Regions from separate parts of the Blautia sp. MSK17_66 genome, predicted to be linked through region 2. Evidence: predicted binding sites of a transcription regulator. Region 2 holds the regulator's gene; each other region holds the start of a gene.
What was found. The regulator HrcA, encoded in region 2, represses chaperone genes, less so after heat shock. The targets are predictions, from matches to a motif close to TGTTAGCACTCNNNNNNNNNGAGTGCTAACA.

Region 1 (6,633 bases), on a different contig from region 2:
CAGTGAAAGAAATGCAGAGATGGAGATTCCGGAAGAATTCAAAGGTGCAGAATGCCTGATCACAAATCTTGACAGAACTGTATTTGAAGGTAAAATTGTTTTGAAACCATATGAGGCATTTGTATTATATAAATAAGAGGTAACACAGAGATGATCAGAAAATACAGATATGGAACTCCGTTTGACACGGAGGCACTGACCGAAAAAATTGAAACAACTGAGGGCGTTTTTCCATATGGAGAAATCAGTCAGGAAGAGGGATTTGCTTTTACTTATATCATGGACGAAGATGATATCGTCTATGGCCTGGGTGAATCCAACCGCGGAATCAACAAAAGAGGCTACTGCTACATCAGCAACTGCACAGATGATCCGGAGCATACAGAGGACAAGCGTTCTCTGTACGGAGCTCACAACTTCATTATCGTGAGCGGCAAGACGACGTTTGGATTATTTTTTGACTATCCGTCAAAACTGACCTTTGACATCGGATATACCAGAATGGATACCCTTAAAGTATCCTGCGAAAATGCAGATCTGGATATTTACGTGATCGAGGGCGAAAATGCTTATGATATCGTAAAACAGTTCCGTCATGTGATCGGGCGCAGCTACATCCCGCCGAAGTTTGCTTTTGGTTTCGGACAGAGCCGCTGGGGTTACACCACAAAGGAAGATTTCCGCACTGTTGCAAAAGGATATCGCGAGAATCACATCCCGATCGATATGATCTATATGGATATTGATTATATGCAGTCTTTTAAGGATTTCACACTGAGCGAAGAAAACTTCCCGGATTTTCCGGAATTTGTACAGGAAATGAAGGACCAGGATCTTCGTCTGATTCCAATCATCGATGCCGGAGTCAAGGTCGAACCGGGATACGATGTTTACGAGGAAGGCGTCAGAAACAACTATTTCTGCAAGAGAGAGGACGGAAGTGATTTCGTTGCAGCCGTGTGGCCGGGAGATACCCACTTCCCGGATATGCTGAATAAGGATGCCAGAAAGTGGTTCGGAGACAAATATCGTTTCCTTATTGAACAGGGAATTGAAGGCTTCTGGAACGATATGAACGAGCCGGCAATCTTTTATTCCTCTGAAGGACTTAAAGAAGCAAAAGAACTTGCCGGAGAGTTTGCAAAAGACACAGAAGGCAGGGTCCATCCGTGGGATATGCAGGCAAAGATGAAGGGCATTGCAAACAATCCGGAGGATTACAGAAGATTTTACCACAATGTGGATGGCAAAAAAATCCGTCACGACAAAGTGCATAACCTTTTTGGCTACAACATGACAAGAGCAGCAGGGGAAGCCTTTGAGCGTATTGATCCGGAAAAACGTTTCCTGATGTTCTCCAGATCTTCCTATATCGGAATGCACCGTTACGGTGGAATCTGGACCGGTGACAATAAATCCTGGTGGTCACACATCCTTCTTAATCTGAAGATGATGCCATCTCTGAATATGTGTGGATTCATGTACACAGGTGCCGACCTTGGCGGATTTGGCGCAGATACAACCAGAGATCTGGTGCTCCGTTTCCTTGCTTTGGGTGTATTCACCCCGTTAATGCGTAATCATGCGGCAGAAGGAACCAGAGAGCAGGAATGCTACCAGTTCGAAAACATCGAGGATTTCCGAAATGTCATTAATACCAGATACCGTCTCGTACCGTATCTGTACAGCGAGTACATGAAAGCTGCACTGAACGATGACATGTACTTCAAACCGCTCGGCTTCGTTTATCCGGATGACAAGATGGCGATTCGCGTAGAAGACCAGCTCATCCTCGGAAACGAGATCATGATCGCACCGGTCTACGAGCAGAATGCAAGAGGACGCTACGTTTACCTGCCGGAAGAAATGAAATTCATCAAGTTCCTGCCAGACGGAACCATTTCCGAAGAAATCCTCGCAAAAGGAGTTCACTATGTAGACGTGGCACTCAACGAAGTACCGCTCTTCATCCGAAGCGGCAAATGCATCCCAATCGCAGAAGTGGCAGAGTGCGTGAAGGATATTGATACAGAGCACCTTAAGATGCTTGGATACGAAGGCAGCAGCTATACTCTGTATGAAGATGACGGAATCCATAAGGATTATGACAAGGAAGAGAATTACAGGATTCTGACGAAATAAGGTAATAGTTAATGTGAATATGCGTAGATGAAAGCAGGGCTGACAGTCTGTTAGGGATTGTCGGCTCTGTTTTTGTGTTCACAAAATGTTCACAAATAATTAGCACTCACCTCTTTACAGTGCTAACAATGTGTGTTATAGTACAAGCATAACAAAGATAACCCAAAGGGTACGGAAAGAAATTTCGGTATCCTTTTCCTACGATATAGAGGAGGAGAGCCTATGAATATCAGTAAATTTACTCAGAAATCTGTACAGGCTGTTCAGGATCTTGAGAAGGTTGCTTATGAGTATGGCAATCAGGAAGTAGAGCAGGAGCATCTTTTGTATGCACTGTTAACACAGGAGGACAGCCTGATTCTCAAACTGATTGAGAAGATGGATATCAATAAAGAATATTTTATCAACGTAGTAAAGAAAGCCTTGGATGCCAAGGTAAAAGTATCCGGCGGTGATCTGAGATTTGGACAGTATCTGAACAAATCTCTTGTAAATGCAGAGAACGAAGCGAAGGCAATGGGAGATGAATATGTTTCTGTTGAGCATCTGTTTCTGTCTCTTCTGACACAGCCGAGTCCGAGTATGAAGAAGATCTTTAATGAATTCGGTATCACCAGAGAAAGATTTCTCCAGGCACTTTCTACCGTGAGAGGCAACCAGAGAGTTGTCAGTGATAACCCGGAAGCAACCTATGATACTTTGAACAAATATGGTGAGGATCTTGTCGAGAAGGCGAGAAACCAGAAACTGGATCCGGTCATCGGACGTGATGCAGAAATTCGCAATATCATCCGTATTCTTTCCCGTAAGACCAAGAATAACCCGGTGCTGATCGGTGAGCCTGGTGTCGGTAAGACAGCAGCCATCGAAGGACTGGCACAGCGAATCGTTGCCGGCGATGTTCCGGAAGGCCTTAAGAATAAGAAAATTTTTGCGTTGGATATGGGAGCACTGGTTGCAGGTGCCAAGTATCGTGGTGAATTTGAGGAACGTCTCAAAGCAGTCCTCGAAGAAGTGAAGAAAAGTGAGGGCGAGATCATCCTCTTCATCGATGAACTTCACCTGATCGTCGGAGCCGGTAAGACAGACGGTGCGATGGATGCAGGTAATATGCTGAAACCTATGCTTGCCAGAGGTGAACTGCATTGTATTGGTGCCACCACACTGGACGAGTACCGTCAGTACATCGAGAAAGATGCCGCACTGGCACGTCGTTTCCAGCCGGTTATGGTCGATGAGCCGACCGTAGAAGATACCATTTCCATCCTTCGTGGACTGAAGGAAAGATATGAAGTCTTCCATGGTGTCAAGATTACAGACAGCGCACTGGTGGCAGCAGCTACACTTTCACACAGATATATCACAGACAGGTTCCTGCCAGATAAGGCAATCGACCTGGTAGATGAGGCCTGTGCCCTGATCAAGACCGAACTGGATTCCATGCCGACCGAACTGGATGAGCAGAGACGTAAGATCATGCAGCTTGAGATCGAGGAATCTGCCCTTAAGAAAGAAACAGACAATCTGAGCAAGGAGCGTCTTGCAGATCTGCAGAAAGAGCTTGCAGAGATGCGTGATACCTTTAATACTCAGAAGGCACAGTGGGACAATGAGAAACATTCTGTAGAGAAGCTCCAGAAATTACGTGAGCAGATCGAGGATATCAATAAACAGATCCAGAAAGCAAAACAGAACTACGATCTGGAAAAAGCAGCTGAGCTGCAGTATGGTGAGCTGCCGAAACTCCAGAAACAGCTGGAGATAGAGGAAAGACAGGTCAAAGAAAGTGACCGCAGTCTGGTACATGAAGCTGTCACAGATGATGAGATTGCAAGGATTATCTCCCGTTGGACAGGTATTCCGGTAACGAAACTGACTGAAGGCGAGAGAACGAAACTTCTTGGTCTGGAGGATGAACTGCATAAACGTGTGATCGGACAGGATGAAGGTGTACGTCTTGTTACAGATGCAATCCTTCGTTCCAAAGCAGGAATCAAAGACCCGTCCAAACCGATTGGATCTTTCCTGTTCCTTGGACCTACCGGTGTTGGTAAGACAGAACTTGCCAAGACACTGGCAGCCACTCTGTTTGATGATGAGCAGAATATGGTACGAATCGATATGAGTGAGTACATGGAGAAATATTCTGTATCTCGTCTGATCGGAGCGCCTCCGGGATATGTAGGATACGAAGAAGGCGGTCAGCTTACAGAGGCTGTTCGTCGTAAACCATACAGCGTTGTCCTGTTTGATGAGATTGAGAAGGCACATCCGGATGTATTTAACGTACTTCTTCAGGTGCTGGATGACGGACGTATCACAGATTCTCAGGGCAGAACTGTAGACTTCAAGAACACGATTCTGATCATGACTTCCAATATTGGTTCTCCATATCTTCTTGATGGTATTGATGAGAAGGGTGAGATCAAACCGGAGGCTCAGGAGCAGGTTATGAATGACCTGCGTGGACATTTCCGTCCGGAATTCCTGAACCGTCTGGATGAAATTATTATGTTCAAACCATTGACAAAAGAGAACATTGGTGGCATAGTCGACCTTATGGTCAAAGAACTCAGCGACCGTCTGGCAGATCAGGAGCTTTCCCTGGAACTGACTGATGCGGCAAGAACTCAGGTAATTGAAAATGGATATGATCCGGTATATGGAGCACGTCCGCTGAAACGTTATCTGCAGAACTATGTGGAAACACTTGCAGCCAAGAAGATTCTTTCCGGTGATGTACATCAGGGCGATACGCTTGTGCTGGATGTCAAAGACGGTGAGTTTGTGATCAATACAAAATAGATGTGACTGTGGATGTAACTGACAGTCACAGGAAAATTGCAGGAGGCAGCTATGATACCAAAGGATCCGGTGATGCTGTTGAGTTACGTTAATACACAGCTCAGAGATTATTATGACTCGCTTGATGATTTCCTTAAGGATAAGGAATTGTCAGGAGAGAGCCTGATAAAGAAACTCGCGTCGATCGATTATGAGTACGATGCGGAACTCAATCAGTTTGTATAAAGAATTCCCGGTGATGGGAAATTTAAGAAAGACTCTGTTTAGTGGACACCCTGTGAATTATCTTCTGTGTGTGTTTCGTTTCAGAACTTCTGAGATACCAGGATATACAGAATTTTGCTAAATACAATTCAGAAAATGCTGAACTCGCATCATAGATGCTCAGACAGCAGCATTTTCTGAATTAACGCAAAAACCTGTATGATCCGGTATCTAAACGAAGTTCTTCAGGCGAAACAAAAGCAGAAGATAATCACGTGCGTCCCGGACAGAAGTCTTTTTTTCTTTCCTATCACCGTACTTTATACCCGTTAGCGTGTTCGGGGGTGTGGTCCCCACCGTGAGCTGATAACATATAGATTAACAGCCAATATATAAAAACTCCTGAGCAGGAAACATCTGCAAGAGTTCATAGAAATACTTGAAGATACCCTGGCTGTGTTATGGATAAAAAGTGCATTGTCTGAGCGTAAGCGAGTTATGCACTTTCTATCCATGATCTTAGCAGACAGGGTATATTCTTAGTATTTCTGAACTCTGAAGCCGTTTCCAATTCAGGAGCTTTTATATATGGCGTGGGATATATAATATCAGCACCAAACTCTGAAGTCGTTTCCAATTCAGGAGTTTCTATATATGGCGTGGAATATATGATTAGCCGGGCAAATGTTTATTGGGAATAAAATATAAAAATTATGTGAAATCCACAAAAAACAGTTGCATTTTTTGTGCAAATACATATAATAAATAATTAGTCAGCTAATGAATAGCCAACTAACGAAAAAAGACTATACGGAGGTGAAGAATTGTTTACAGAAGGAGAACCAGAGTTTTGCTCTGCAGAGCATAAGACAAGCTATCTGTCCATGCTGATGAGAATCAACCGCCGCTTTATGGGCAAGTGCTTTGGACAGATGCAGGAACTGGGCATTTATCCAGGACAGATTCCGGTACTTGGACTTCTGGCATATAAGGATGGACTCAGCCAGCGCGAGATCGCAGAAAAATTGAGAATCAAACCGCCAACGGTCAATGTAACTGTTCAACGACTGGAAAAAGCAGGATTCCTGTGCAGAAAAGCAGATGAAAAAGATCAGAGAATATCCAGAATCTACCTCACTGAAAAGGGACGACAGGCAAAAGAAAACGGTATGAAAAAAGTAGAAGAAAACGAAAAAATTCTTCTGGACGGTTTCAACGATACTGAACTTTGTCTCCTGAGAAGATTCCTGGAACAGATTACAGAAAATATCGAAAAAATACCAGTATCCTCTGGAAAAAATAATACAGAGAAAGAAGGACAGCAAAAGTGATCAAACTGATGAAATATCTCAAAAAATCAGCCGGCTATGTAATTCTGATCATAGCACTTCTGTTTCTTCAGGCATACTGCGACCTCTCTCTTCCGGATTACACATCCAAAATTGTCAATGTAGGAATCCAGCAGAGCGGTATCGAAGACAG
Region 2 (6,633 bases):
GCATCAATATCAAATGTAACCTCAATCTGCGGAACACCACGACGTGCTGGCGGGATTCCATCCAGACGGAACTGTCCGAGAGATTTGTTGTCTTTTGCGAACTGACGCTCACCCTGTACTACGTTGATATCTACTGCTGTCTGGTTATCTGCTGCTGTAGAGAAGATCTGGCTCTTCTTGGTCGGGATTGTTGTATTTCTCTCGATCAGACGAGTTGCGATACCACCCATTGTCTCGATGGACAGTGACAGCGGAGTAACATCCAGAAGAAGGATATCACCGGCACCTGCATCACCTGCAAGTTTACCACCCTGTACGGAAGCACCAAGTGCAACACATTCATCCGGGTTCAGAGATTTGCTTGGCTCTTTGCCTGTCAGCTGTTTTACCTTATCCTGTACAGCTGGGATACGTGTGGATCCACCTACCAGAAGTACCTGGCCAAGTTCGGAAGCTGTGATACCTGCGTCAGACAGTGCACGGCGAACCGGCTCAGCTGTTTTTTCTACCAGGTCATGTGTCAGCTCATCAAATTTAGCTCTTGTAAGGTTCATATCGAAATGCTTCGGTCCCTCTGCTGTTGCAGTGATGAACGGAAGGTTGATGTTTGTTGTTGTTGCGGAAGAAAGTTCTTTTTTGGCTTTCTCTGCTGCTTCTTTCAGTCTCTGAAGAGCCATCTTGTCTGCGCTTAAGTCTACGCCCTCAGCTTTCTTGAATTCTTCGATCATCCAATCTGTAACCTTCTGGTCAAAGTCATCACCACCAAGACGGTTGTTACCTGCTGTGGAAAGAACCTCGATAACTCCATCACCGATCTCGATAACAGATACGTCGAAGGTACCACCACCTAAGTCGTAAACCATGATCTTCTGCTCTTTCTCGTTGTCAAGACCATAAGCAAGAGCTGCTGCTGTAGGCTCGTTAATGATACGTTTTACATCAAGACCTGCGATCTTACCGGCATCCTTGGTTGCCTGACGCTGAGCATCGTTGAAGTAAGCCGGAACTGTGATAACAGCCTCTGTTACGCTCTCTCCAAGATATCCTTCTGCGTCTTTTTTCAGTTTCTGAAGAATCATTGCGGAGATTTCCTGCGGAGAGTATTTCTTATCATCGATTGTTACACGATAATCTGTACCCATCTCTCTCTTGATGGAGGAAATTGTTCTGTCTGCGTTTGTTACTGCCTGACGTTTTGCAGGCTCACCAACGAGACGTTCTCCTGTTTTTGTGAAAGCAACTACAGACGGTGTAGTTCTTGCGCCTTCTGTATTAGCGATAACGGTCGGCTGTCCACCTTCCATTACGGCTACACAACTGTTTGTTGTACCTAAGTCAATACCAATGATTTTTCCCATGATAATATTCCTCCTGAATTTATTCTAAGATTTAAGACTATTAAATATTTCAATTTTTCCTTCCAGAATCAAGATGCTCAACGCATCTTTCGTGCTGCGCACTTACGATTCTGTCAGGATCGTGCCAGAAAAAGTAAATGTCTGCTTCGCAGCCGCTTCCTTTTTCTTTGGGCACGATCAGTTTGCGACTTTGACCATGCTGTGGCGAACTACGAATCCCTTGTAGGTGTAACCCTTCTGGAGTTCCTCTACAATGATGTTCTCGCCAACAGATTCATCCTCCACATGCATCACTGCATTATGGAAATCCGGGTTGAATTCCTTGCCGACAGCTTCGATCGGTTCTACTCCCATGCCTTCCATCGTAGTGATAAGCTGTTTGTAGATCTTCTGCATGCCATCTGCAAACGGATCACCTTCCGGAGCCTGTGCAAGACCTCTTTCGAAGTTATCCACAACCGGAAGCATCTTCTCGATGATGTCCTTCGCACCGATCACATACATACTGGATTTCTCCTTCTCTGTACGTTTACGGAAGTTGTCAAACTCAGCCATGCTTCGCTTCAGTCTGTCTGTCAGTTCTTCAACCTGCTGCTCTAATTTATTGTCCTTTTTCTTCTTGCCGAAGAAAGATGTTTTGGATTTTGTTTCTTTATCGTCATCTGCCTGGGCAGTTTCCTCCGCCTGTGCGTCCTGTCCTGCCGTTGCTTCCGGCGATTCTTCTGTCGGCTCGTTCACAGTTTCTGTTTCCGGAATATCCTTCTCTGTTTCTTCCTGCTCATTTGCCGCATTTTTATTTACTTCTGACACTTTTTTTTACCGCCTTTCTGCTCTGGCTTCTAGCCGTCTTCATTGCTTTTATTTTTGGTGAAAACCTGATCAAGTTCTACCTTGAGGGTCTTCAGACTGTTTACCACATTCTCATAATCCATTCGTTTCGGACCTACAATACCGATCGTTCCATGCATTCCTTCGCCCAGCTCATAGGTTGCAGTCACAACACTGCAGTCCTTCATAGTCGAGATCGGAAGTTCATCTCCGATATACACCTGAACTCCGGTACTGTCATCTGCCATACGCTCCTTGACTAGATCCACCAGCTGTTGTTTCTCTTCAAATGTGGAGATCAGGCCGGTCGCCTTCGTCGTATCGGATAACTCCGGATACTTAAAGAAGTTCGTGGCTCCTGACGTATAGATTTCCATATCGTCTTCATCAACATGAATCGTAGCTGCAACTGCATCCAGCACTCTTGCCACCAGTCCGCTGTGAATGCCTGCCTGTTCTTTCAATCTGGCGATCATGCCAAGGTTGATATCCTGGATCGGCAGTCCGTTCAGATTGGTATTCAGAAGCAGGTTCAGCTTCAGGATCGTCTCATCGTCCATCTCTTCATCCAGATCGATGATCTGATTTCGGATGACATTGCCTTCGCATACAACAACTGCTACCAGCTGCAATTCATTGACACGGGATAACTGAATAAATTTCAGCTTGCTTCCGCTGTACTGAGGAACGGAAATCATCGTCGCGTAATTGGTGTTGGAAGCAAGAACACGTGCTACTTTCTTAAGCACCTTATCCATCTTGTCAGTCTTCTCAATCATCAGATTACGGAGTTCCTCGATCTCATCCTCCTTCTCGCGCATCAGCTCATCCACATAAAGCCTGTAGCCCTTATCGGAAGGTATTCTTCCTGCCGATGTATGTGGCTGAACAATATATCCCATCTCTGTCAGATCAGACATCTCATTCCGGATTGTTGCTGAGCTGACATTCAGATCCTTATCCTTGGAAATCGTCCTGGATCCTACCGGTTCGCCTGTCTCCATGTATGTTCTGATGATCGCCTTGAGAATTCGTTTCTTACGATCTGTCAGTTGTTCATCCATGTTCCCAGCTCCTTTCCGTTTAGTCTGTTAGCACTCATCATTAAGGAGTGCTAACATCTATAGTGTTAAGATAGCACTGTCGTAATTATTTGTCAACAGATAATTACGAATTTTTTGAAAAAAACACAAAAATCACAGTTCAGACACAGATTAAGGAAATCTGACATTTCTCGACCTTCCCCATCTGATATCTTTCCTGTGATTTTTAATTTTTGTTCTGTTCTGTACAATTACAGGCCGCTTCTGCGGATGGACTCTACCACTTCTCTGATCTTCTCCGGCGGAAGCACCAGAGCGAAACGTACATAGCCCTCTCCATGAGGTCCAAAACTTGCTCCCGGTGTCACGATCACACCGGCTTTTTCCATCAGTTCCATGCAGAACGCCATACTGTCCGTCCGTCCTTTCGGGATTTTGGCCCAGACAAACATCGTTCCCTTGCCATTCGGGAGTTCCCATCCGATCTCTCTGAGTCCATTGCAGAGGGCATCTCTTCTCTCCTGATACATCTGGCACTGCTCCCTGACGCTCTCGAGCGGTCCTTTCAGTGCAGCGATCGCGGCTTTCTGAATAGGAAGGAACATTCCAAAATCAATCTGGCTTCTAAGTTTACGAAGTGCGGCAATCACATCCGGACGGCCCACCAAAAAACTGATCCTTGCTCCGGTCACATTGAAGGACTTGGAAAGACTGAAGAACTCCACTCCGATTTCCTTCGCACCTTCTGTTGCCAGAAAACTTCCCCCATGCGCCCCATCAAAGATAATATCGCTGTAGGCATTGTCATGGATGATCAGAATGTCATACTTTCTGGCAAATGCCACGATTTCTTCATAAAGTCCCGGCGTGGCGATACTTCCTACCGGGTTGGACGGAAGAGAAACTACCATATATTTGGCCTTTTTTGCAACTTCTTCCGGGATATCCTTTACATATGGAAGAAAATCATGCTCTGCCACCAGTGGATAATAGTATGGTATTGCTCCTGCCATCAGGCTTCCCGCTGCAAATACCGGATAACACGGATCCGGAAGAAGAACGACATCCCCTTCATCACAGAGTGCCATTCCCAGATGTCCCATGCCTTCCTGGCTTCCGTAAACGGTCATGACCATATCCGGTGTCAGCTCAACATCAAATCGTTTCTTATAATACTCACAGACTGCTTCCAGAAGCTCCGGAAGGTCTCTGAGGCTGTATTTCCAGTTGTTATCATCCATGGCAGCTTCTGCCAGGGCCTTCTTGATGTGTTCCGGCGTCTTAAAATCCGGTGTTCCCACACTCATATTATAAATTTTCATACCCTGCTGCTCCAGCTCCATCCGTCTGTTGTTCAGGGCCGCAAAGATTTCCTCTCCAAATCTGTCTAATCTTTTGGAAAACTGCATATCGACTCCCTCTTTCTACATAATGGTTTTATTTTATCACTCTCTCCATTACTGTACAAGAGTAAAGTGTAAATATTTTGCAGTTACATCACTGTTCTGCGATGCCGGACTTTAGGATCTTGTTATATATATATCAAGATGCCGGATTCTCCTTACGCTTCCAGTTCTTCCAGATTTTTCTTCAGTTCGATCATCTTGTCTCTGAGCTCTGCTGCCTGTTCAAAGTTCAGGTTCGCCGCCGCCTCACGCATCTGTTTCTCAACCTTCGTGATCAGCTTCATGAGTTCCTTACGGTTCATGGACTCCGGATCCTTTTTCAGCTTATCCTCTGTCTCAGCAACCGCTTTAGAAACCGTGATCAGGTCACGGACTGCCTTTCTGATCGTAGTAGGTGTGATTCCATGTTCTTTGTTGTATGCTTCCTGAATACTTCTTCTTCGTTCTGTTTCCTGAATCGCATTTCTCATGGAATCCGTCATCACATCGGCATACATGATAACATGGCCTTCGCTGTTTCGGGCTGCCCGTCCGATCGTCTGGATCAGCGAAACCTCTGAACGGAGAAATCCCTCCTTATCCGCATCAAGGATGGCAACCAGCGTGATCTCCGGAATATCCAGACCCTCTCGCAAAAGATTGATTCCAACCAGCACATCAAACACATCCAGACGCATATCACGGATAATTTCTGCCCGCTCCAGTGTATCAATATCCGAATGCAGATATCTGACCCGGATTCCCACATCCTTCATGTATTCTGTCAGATCCTCCGCCATTCGTTTCGTAAGAGTCGTGATCAGAATCTTGTGTCCCCTGTCCGTTTCTTTGTTTACCTCACTGATCAGATCATCAATCTGACCCTCGATCGGGCGAACCTCGACCTTCGGATCGAGAAGACCTGTCGGACGGATGATCTGCTCTGCACGCAGAAGCTCATGCTCCGCTTCATACTGTCCCGGTGTTGCCGAGACAAACAGAACCTGATCCAGTTTATTTTCAAATTCATCAAAACTCAGCGGACGGTTATCCTTTGCCGAAGGCAGACGGAAGCCATAATCCACCAGTGTCTGCTTGCGGCTCTGATCACCGGCATACATTCCTCCGACCTGCGAAACGGTCTTATGGGACTCATCTATAATAAGAAGAAAGTCGTCTTTAAAGTAGTCCATCAGGGTATACGGCGGCTGTCCCGGCTTAAGCCCGGTAAGGTGTCTGGAATAATTCTCAATACCGGAACAAAAACCTGTTTCCTTCATCATTTCTACATCGAAATTCGTTCTCTCGGCAATTCTCTGTGCCTCGATCAGTTTATCTTCACTTTTAAAATAGGAAACCTGTTCCTTCATTTCTTCCAGGATCGCATCCGCTGCCTTCTGGATTTTTTCCTGCGGCACAACATAATGGGATGCCGGAAAAATCGCCGCATGCTTCAGTTCATTTCGTATTTCGCCTGTCAGTACATCAACTTCTGTGATACGGTCGATCTCATCTCCGAAAAATTCCACGCGGATCGCACGGTCTGAATAGTTTGCAGGAAAGATTTCCAGTACATCTCCACGCACGCGGAAGGTGCCTCGGTGAAAATCCATCTCGTTACGGTTATACTGGATATCAATCAGCTCCCTGATCACATCGTCCCTGTCCTTCTCCATGCCTGGACGCAGGGAGATCATCATGTCGAAAAATTCTTCCGGTGCACCCAGACCATAGATGCAGGATACGGAAGAAACCACAATGACATCTTTGCGCTCGCAGAGTGCCGCTGTCGCAGAAAGCCGAAGCTTGTCGATCTCGTCATTGGTGGACGCATCCTTCGCGATATAAGTATCGGTGGACGGGACATATGCCTCCGGCTGGTAGTAATCGTAATAGGAGACAAAGTATTCCACTGCGTTCTCAGGGAAGAATTCCTTCATCTCTCCGTAAAGCTGCGCTGCCAGTGTTTTATTGTGCGCAAGTACCAAAGTTGGTTTGTTAAGCTTTGCGATGACGTTC
Region 3 (6,633 bases), on a different contig from region 2:
AAGGATGTTGTCCTTAAGAAAACGCAGAAAGGACGTAAATATTATGGATGCATCGACAATCCGGAATGTGATTTTATGTCCTGGCAGAAACCGTCAAATAAGAAATGTCCGGTCTGCGGAAGTTATATGGTTGAGAAAGGAAATAAACTTGTCTGCAGTCAGGAAACCTGTGGCTATGTAGAGCAGAAAGAAAAAGAAGAAGACTGAGCGCACAGAAAATGATAACTGTGAAAATGAAACAGTTATGAATTTTCTGAAAATGCAGATAAAAGTGAAAAAAATATAAAAATATCTTGCTTTTTCGTGATAAAGCGTGTACTATTGTGTTATAAAGATGGTCACATCGAATAAATCATTGAAGGAGGCCAAGATGAGCGTTCAGTTGTTAGATAAAACAAGAAAAATCAACAAACTTCTGCACAACAGTAGTTCCAGTAAGGTAGTGTTTAATGATATCTGCCAGGTTTTGATGGAGACATTAAGCTCTAACATACTGGTGCTGAGCAAGAAGGGTAAAGTCCTGGGAATCAGTTTATGTCCGGGCGTCAAGGAAATAACTGAACTGATTGAAGATAACGTTGGCGGACATGTAGATGAATTGTTGAATGAGCGTTTTTTGGGAGTTTTATCAACCAAAGAAAACGTAAATCTTCAGACATTAGGTTTTGAACATGTTGACAGCAGCTGCCAGGGAATCATCAATCCGATTGATATTGCAGGAGAACGTCTGGGAACTGTTTTTATGTATCGTGACAATAAGCCATATGACATTGAGGATATCATTGTCAGTGAATATGGCACAACGGTCGTAGGACTGGAGATGATGCGTGCAGTACACGAGGAGAATGCAGAGGAGGACCGTAAGCAGCAGGTTGTTAAGTCAGCCTTTAATACCCTGTCATTCTCAGAACTGGAGGCAATCATCCATATCTTTGATGAACTGGATGGAGAAGAAGGAATCCTGGTTGCGAGCAAGATCGCAGACCGTGTGGGAATCACCAGATCCGTAATTGTAAATGCCCTGCGTAAGTTTGAGAGTGCAGGTGTTATCGAATCCCGTTCTTCCGGTATGAAAGGAACCTATATCAAGGTTCTCAATGAAGTGATCTTTGATGAACTGGAAGAGATCAAAGCCCAGAGAAATAAGAAATCATGATCAGAAACTGATCAGAAATAAAGTCAGAGAAGCTCTTTGTCACTGAGTAAAGATTCAGTGGGAAAGAGCTTTTCTGATGTAATGGTGTCAGAATAGGTGCATTCACCTGTATAAAAAATTAATGAAAAACAGTAAAATAAGAAAACTAAAGAAAATATAAGAAAAAAAGAGATAATATTTGAAAATATAAAAATTAACAACTGTAAAAAGAGTTGCAGAAAATAGCGTAATTCAATAATATAAGGACAGTGATTAGCACTCAGACGAAATGAGTGCTAGCAATCGAAAGCAAGGCAACAATAAAGGAGGAAAATAGATCATGAAATTAGTACCTTTAGGTGACAGAGTTGTATTAAAACAGTTAGAAGCAGAAGAAACAACAAAATCCGGTATTGTACTTCCGGGTCAGGCACAGGAAAAACCACAGCAGGCAGAAGTTATCGCTGTAGGACCTGGCGGAGTTGTTGATGGTAAAGAAGTAAAGATGGAAGTGGAAACAGGTAATAAGGTTATCTATTCCAAATATGCAGGAACAGAAGTAAAGCTTGACGGCGAAGAATACATCATCGTAAAACAGAATGATATTCTTGCAATCGTTGAATAATATTTTTTTAATTGACATTATTTCAGGAGGACAGTTATCATGGCAAAAGAAATTAAATTTGGTTCAGAAGCAAGAGCTGCACTTGAAGCTGGTGTAAACAAACTTGCAGATACAGTAAGAGTAACAATCGGTCCAAAAGGAAGAAACGTTGTACTTGACAAATCTTTCGGTGCTCCGCTCATCACAAACGATGGTGTTACAATCGCAAAAGAAATCGAACTGGAAGACAGATTTGAAAACATGGGTGCACAGCTTATCAAAGAAGTTGCATCCAAGACAAATGATGTAGCAGGTGATGGTACTACAACAGCTACTGTTCTTGCACAGGCAATGGTTCATGAGGGAATGAAGAACCTGGCAGCAGGTGCTAACCCGATCATCCTCAGAAAAGGAATGAGAAAAGCAACAGATACAGCTGTAGAAGCAATCAAAGAGATGAGCCAGAAAATCAGCGGCAAAGCACAGATCGCAAACGTAGCAGCAATCTCTGCAAGTGATGAAGAAGTTGGTCAGCTTGTTGCAGATGCAATGGAAAAAGTTTCCAACGATGGTGTTATCACTGTAGAAGAATCCAAGACAATGCATACAGAGCTTGATCTGGTAGAAGGTATGCAGTTTGACCGTGGATATATTTCTGCTTATATGTCTACAGACATGGAAAAAATGGAAGCAGTTCTGGAAGATCCGTATATCCTGATCACAGACAAGAAAATCAGCAATATTCAGGAAGTACTTCCGTTACTGGAGCAGGTTGTTCAGGCAGGTGCAAAACTTCTTATTATTGCAGAAGATGTAGAAGGTGAAGCTCTGACAACTCTGATCGTAAATAAATTAAGAGGAACTTTCCAGGTAGTAGCTGTCAAAGCTCCGGGATATGGTGACAGAAGAAAAGAAATGCTGCAGGATATCGCTATCCTGACAGGCGGACAGGTAATTTCCGATGAACTGGGCCTGGATCTTAAAGAAGCTACCATGGCACAGCTTGGTCGTGCAAAATCTGTTAAGGTTGCAAAAGAAAATACAGTTATTGTTGACGGACTTGGTGACAAGAAGGCAATTGCTGACCGTGTTGCTCAGATCCGTGGACAGATCGCAGAGACAAAATCTGAATTTGACAAAGAAAAATTACAGGAAAGACTTGCAAAACTGGCTGGCGGCGTAGCTGTTATCCGTGTTGGTGCTGCAACTGAAACTGAGATGAAAGAAGCAAAACTTCGTCTGGAGGATGCTCTTGCAGCTACAAGAGCAGCTGTAGAAGAGGGAATCATCGCAGGCGGCGGATCTGCTTACATCCATGCTTCCAAGAAGGTTGCTGAACTGGTTGCAACTCTGGAAGGTGATGAGAAGACAGGTGCAAATGTTATCCTTAAAGCACTGGAGGCTCCATTATTCCATATTTCTGCAAATGCAGGACTGGAAGGCTCTGTTATCATCAACAAGGTAAGAGAATCTGAGCCAGGCGTTGGATTTGATGCACTGAATGAATGCTATGTAGATATGGTAGGAGCAGGTATCCTTGACCCGGTTAAGGTTACAAGAAGTGCTCTGCAGAACGCTACAAGCGTTGCATCTACTCTGCTTACTACAGAATCTGTAGTAGCAACAATTAAAGAAGATACTCCGGCTATGCCGGCAGGCGCACCAGGAATGGGCGGAATGATGTAATCAAAAGTTTTTAAAGATCGGACCAGCGTCATAGACGCTGGTCTTTTTTTGTGATAGAATAATTACAGATTCATAAAACAAATAAGGAGAGAAAGACGCAGATGAGTGATTTATATTCAGAATTTCTGGTAAAGAAAGAACCAACTACAAAAGATGCGGTGATCAAGTATGGAATGATCATACTGACTGCAGTGGCAGCAGCGGCAGGACTTATGTTCAGTTTCGTGTTTCTTCTGGCAGCGGTTGTGCTTGGAGTCGCATGTTATTTCATTGTGCCGAGGACAGATCTTGAATATGAGTATCTTTTTGTGAACGGTGAAATGGACATCGACATGGTTATGGCCAAGTCCAAACGTAAAAAAGCAATAACAGTGAACATCAAGGAGGCAGATCTTGTGGCGCCAGTGGATTCTCACCGTCTGGATTACTACAACAGCAGCAGTAAAATGAAAACCCTGGATTACTCTTCAGGAAATTCTGGTCACAAGCGTTTTGCAGTCATCACCAGAGACAAGGGAGAGAATTGCAGGATCATCATTGAGCCAGATGAACAAATGCAGCAGGCTATCAAAAATTCAGCACCGAGCAAAGTTTTTTTGGATTGACACTGCAAATTATTTTTGTTAAACTAGGGAACAAAATCAAAATAACATAATATACAAGGGAGGAAATGCAATGGGTACTATCATTGGTGAAGGAATTACATTCGATGATGTTCTTTTAGTTCCGGCATACTCAAAGGTAATTCCGAATCAGGTAGATGTCACAACGTATTTAACAAAGAAGGTAAAACTGAACATTCCTATGATGAGCGCAGGAATGGATACAGTTACCGAGCACAGGATGGCGATCGCTATGGCCAGACAGGGCGGTATCGGTATTATTCACAAGAATATGTCCATCGAGGCACAGGCAGACGAGGTAGACAAGGTAAAACGTTCTGAGAACGGTGTTATCACAGATCCATTCTTTTTATCCGCAGAAAATACTCTTGAAGATGCAAACAACCTGATGGCGAAATTCCGTATTTCCGGTGTTCCGATCACAGAGGGAAGAAAGCTGGTAGGTATCATTACCAACCGTGATCTTAAATTCGAAACAGACTTTTCAAAGAAAATCAGAGAGTGCATGACATCTGAAGGACTGATCACAGCCAAAGAAGGAATCACTCTTGAAGAAGCAAAGAAGATTCTGGCTAAATCCCGTAAAGAAAAATTACCCATTGTAGATGATGATTTCAACTTAAAAGGTCTGATCACGATCAAGGATATTGAGAAACAGATCAAATATCCTCTTGCAGCCAAAGACGCACAGGGACGTCTTCTCTGCGGTGCGGCAGTTGGTATCACAGCCAATGTCCTTGCACGTGTAGATGCACTGGTTAAGGCAAATGTAGACGTTATTGTTATCGACTCCGCACATGGACATTCTGAGAATATCCTTCGCGCAGTACGTCAGATCAAGGACGTATATCCGGATCTTCAGGTGATCGCAGGAAACGTTGCTACAGGAGAAGCTACCAAGGCTCTGATCGATGCCGGTGTAGATGCTGTCAAGGTTGGTATCGGACCTGGATCTATCTGTACAACACGTGTCGTTGCAGGTATCGGTGTTCCGCAGGTTACAGCTGTTATGGACTGCTATGAAGTTGCAAACCGCTATGGTATTCCGATCATCGCAGATGGCGGAATCAAATATTCCGGAGATATCACTAAGGCAATCGCAGCTGGTGCCAATGTCTGCATGATGGGAAGTATCTTTGCAGGATGCGATGAGAGCCCGGGAACATTTGAACTGTATCAGGGACGTAAATACAAAGTATACCGTGGTATGGGATCCATCGCAGCCATGGAAAACGGCAGCAAGGACCGCTACTTCCAGCAGGATGCCAAGAAACTGGTTCCGGAAGGAGTAGAGGGACGTGTAGCATACAAGGGACATGTAGAGGATACCGTATTCCAGTTAATGGGCGGTCTTCGTTCCGGTATGGGATACTGCGGAGCAGAAACAATTGAGAAGCTTAAGACAACAGGAAGATTTATTAAGATTTCTGCTGCATCACTTAAGGAATCTCATCCGCATGATATCCATATTACAAAGGAAGCTCCGAACTACAGCGTAGATGAATAAATTTGTTCTTGCGTAATTGGATAAATTAGTATATTATGTAATTGTTCGCAGGTAGTATTCCGCGAGGTGTTTTGCCATGAATGTGGCAAAATCCCGAGACATACAGGGCAAAATGCCATCACCGAAGGTGATTGGGAATGCATTTTGACCAGGTTACTGTGAACGGAGTGAACAGTATATTATGATGATTATAACGACTGCATGACTGGCGGAAGTAGGAGTACCTACAGGGAGTGCAGTAAGTAAACGTGCCGACCGCCTGGGCAGCCTGTGGAAGCAGACTACCCAGGCGGTTTTTTCGATTTAAAATCGAGGTGGCGACATCCGATTCTATTAATTACCAAAAGGAGAAGTGATCATGGAAAGAATTTCACTGGAAAATGAACTGAAAAACAATTCCTACCCGGGAAGAGGAATTATTATTGGACGTTCCGCAGACGGAACCAAGGCAGTAACAGCTTATTTTATCATGGGAAGAAGTGAAAACAGCAGGAATCGAGTATTTGTTGAGGATGGAGAGGGAATTCGCACACAGGCATTTGATCCATCCAAACTGACAGATCCGAGCCTGATCATTTATGCTCCGGTACGTGTACTGGGAAATAAGACAATTGTGACAAACGGTGATCAGACAGATACAATCTACGAGGGAATGGACAAACAGCTTACCTTCGAGCAGTCCTTAAGAACACGTGAATTCGAGCCGGACGGACCGAACTATACACCAAGAATTTCCGGTGTTATGCATATTGAGAATGGTGAATACAGCTATGCAATGTCAATTCTCAAGAGCAACAACGGAAATCCAGATGCATGTCTCCGTTATACTTATGCATACGAGAAAGCAATTCCGGGAGAGGGCCGTTTCATTCATACCTACAAATGCGACGGTAATCCGCTTCCAAGCTTTGAGGGAGAACCGAAGCTTGTGGATATTCCAAATGATATGGAGGCCTTTACAGAGCTTCTGTGGAACAGCCTGAACGAAGAGAATAAAGTTTCTCTGTTTGTACGTTATATTGACATTGCAACAGGAAATTATGAAACAAAGATCGTAAACAAGAATAAGTAAGAGACG

Region 1: clpB (ATP-dependent chaperone ClpB) is a predicted target of HrcA. The motif match lies at 2,240-2,270, and genes of this name have one in related genera.
Region 3: groES (co-chaperone GroES) is a predicted target of HrcA. The motif match lies at 1,407-1,437, and genes of this name have one in related genera.

Annotation. Positions count from the first base shown of each region.
Region 1 is NZ_JAJBNQ010000008.1:39,148-45,780, reverse strand. Features, by position in the region: gene LIR34_RS05670 (glycoside hydrolase family 13 protein) at 1-136, shown strand, start outside; gene LIR34_RS05665 (glycoside hydrolase family 31 protein) at 151-2,142, shown strand; gene clpB (ATP-dependent chaperone ClpB) at 2,365-4,947, shown strand; gene LIR34_RS05655 (DUF4250 domain-containing protein) at 4,999-5,172, shown strand; gene LIR34_RS05650 (MarR family winged helix-turn-helix transcriptional regulator) at 5,976-6,482, shown strand; gene LIR34_RS05645 (ABC transporter ATP-binding protein) at 6,479-6,633, shown strand, end outside.
Region 2 is NZ_JAJBNQ010000013.1:28,629-35,261, reverse strand. Features, by position in the region: gene dnaK (molecular chaperone DnaK) at 1-1,358, opposite strand, end outside; gene grpE (nucleotide exchange factor GrpE) at 1,536-2,168, opposite strand; gene hrcA (heat-inducible transcriptional repressor HrcA) at 2,198-3,250, opposite strand; gene LIR34_RS08330 (pyridoxal phosphate-dependent aminotransferase) at 3,481-4,638, opposite strand; gene uvrB (excinuclease ABC subunit UvrB) at 4,791-6,633, opposite strand, start outside.
Region 3 is NZ_JAJBNQ010000015.1:44,821-51,453, forward strand. Features, by position in the region: gene topA (type I DNA topoisomerase) at 1-207, shown strand, start outside; gene codY (GTP-sensing pleiotropic transcriptional regulator CodY) at 371-1,156, shown strand; gene groES (co-chaperone GroES) at 1,476-1,760, shown strand; gene groL (chaperonin GroEL) at 1,800-3,425, shown strand; gene LIR34_RS09430 (DUF6106 family protein) at 3,527-4,030, shown strand; gene guaB (IMP dehydrogenase) at 4,101-5,555, shown strand; ZMP/ZTP riboswitch at 5,747-5,827, shown strand; gene LIR34_RS09440 (IMP cyclohydrolase) at 5,914-6,627, shown strand.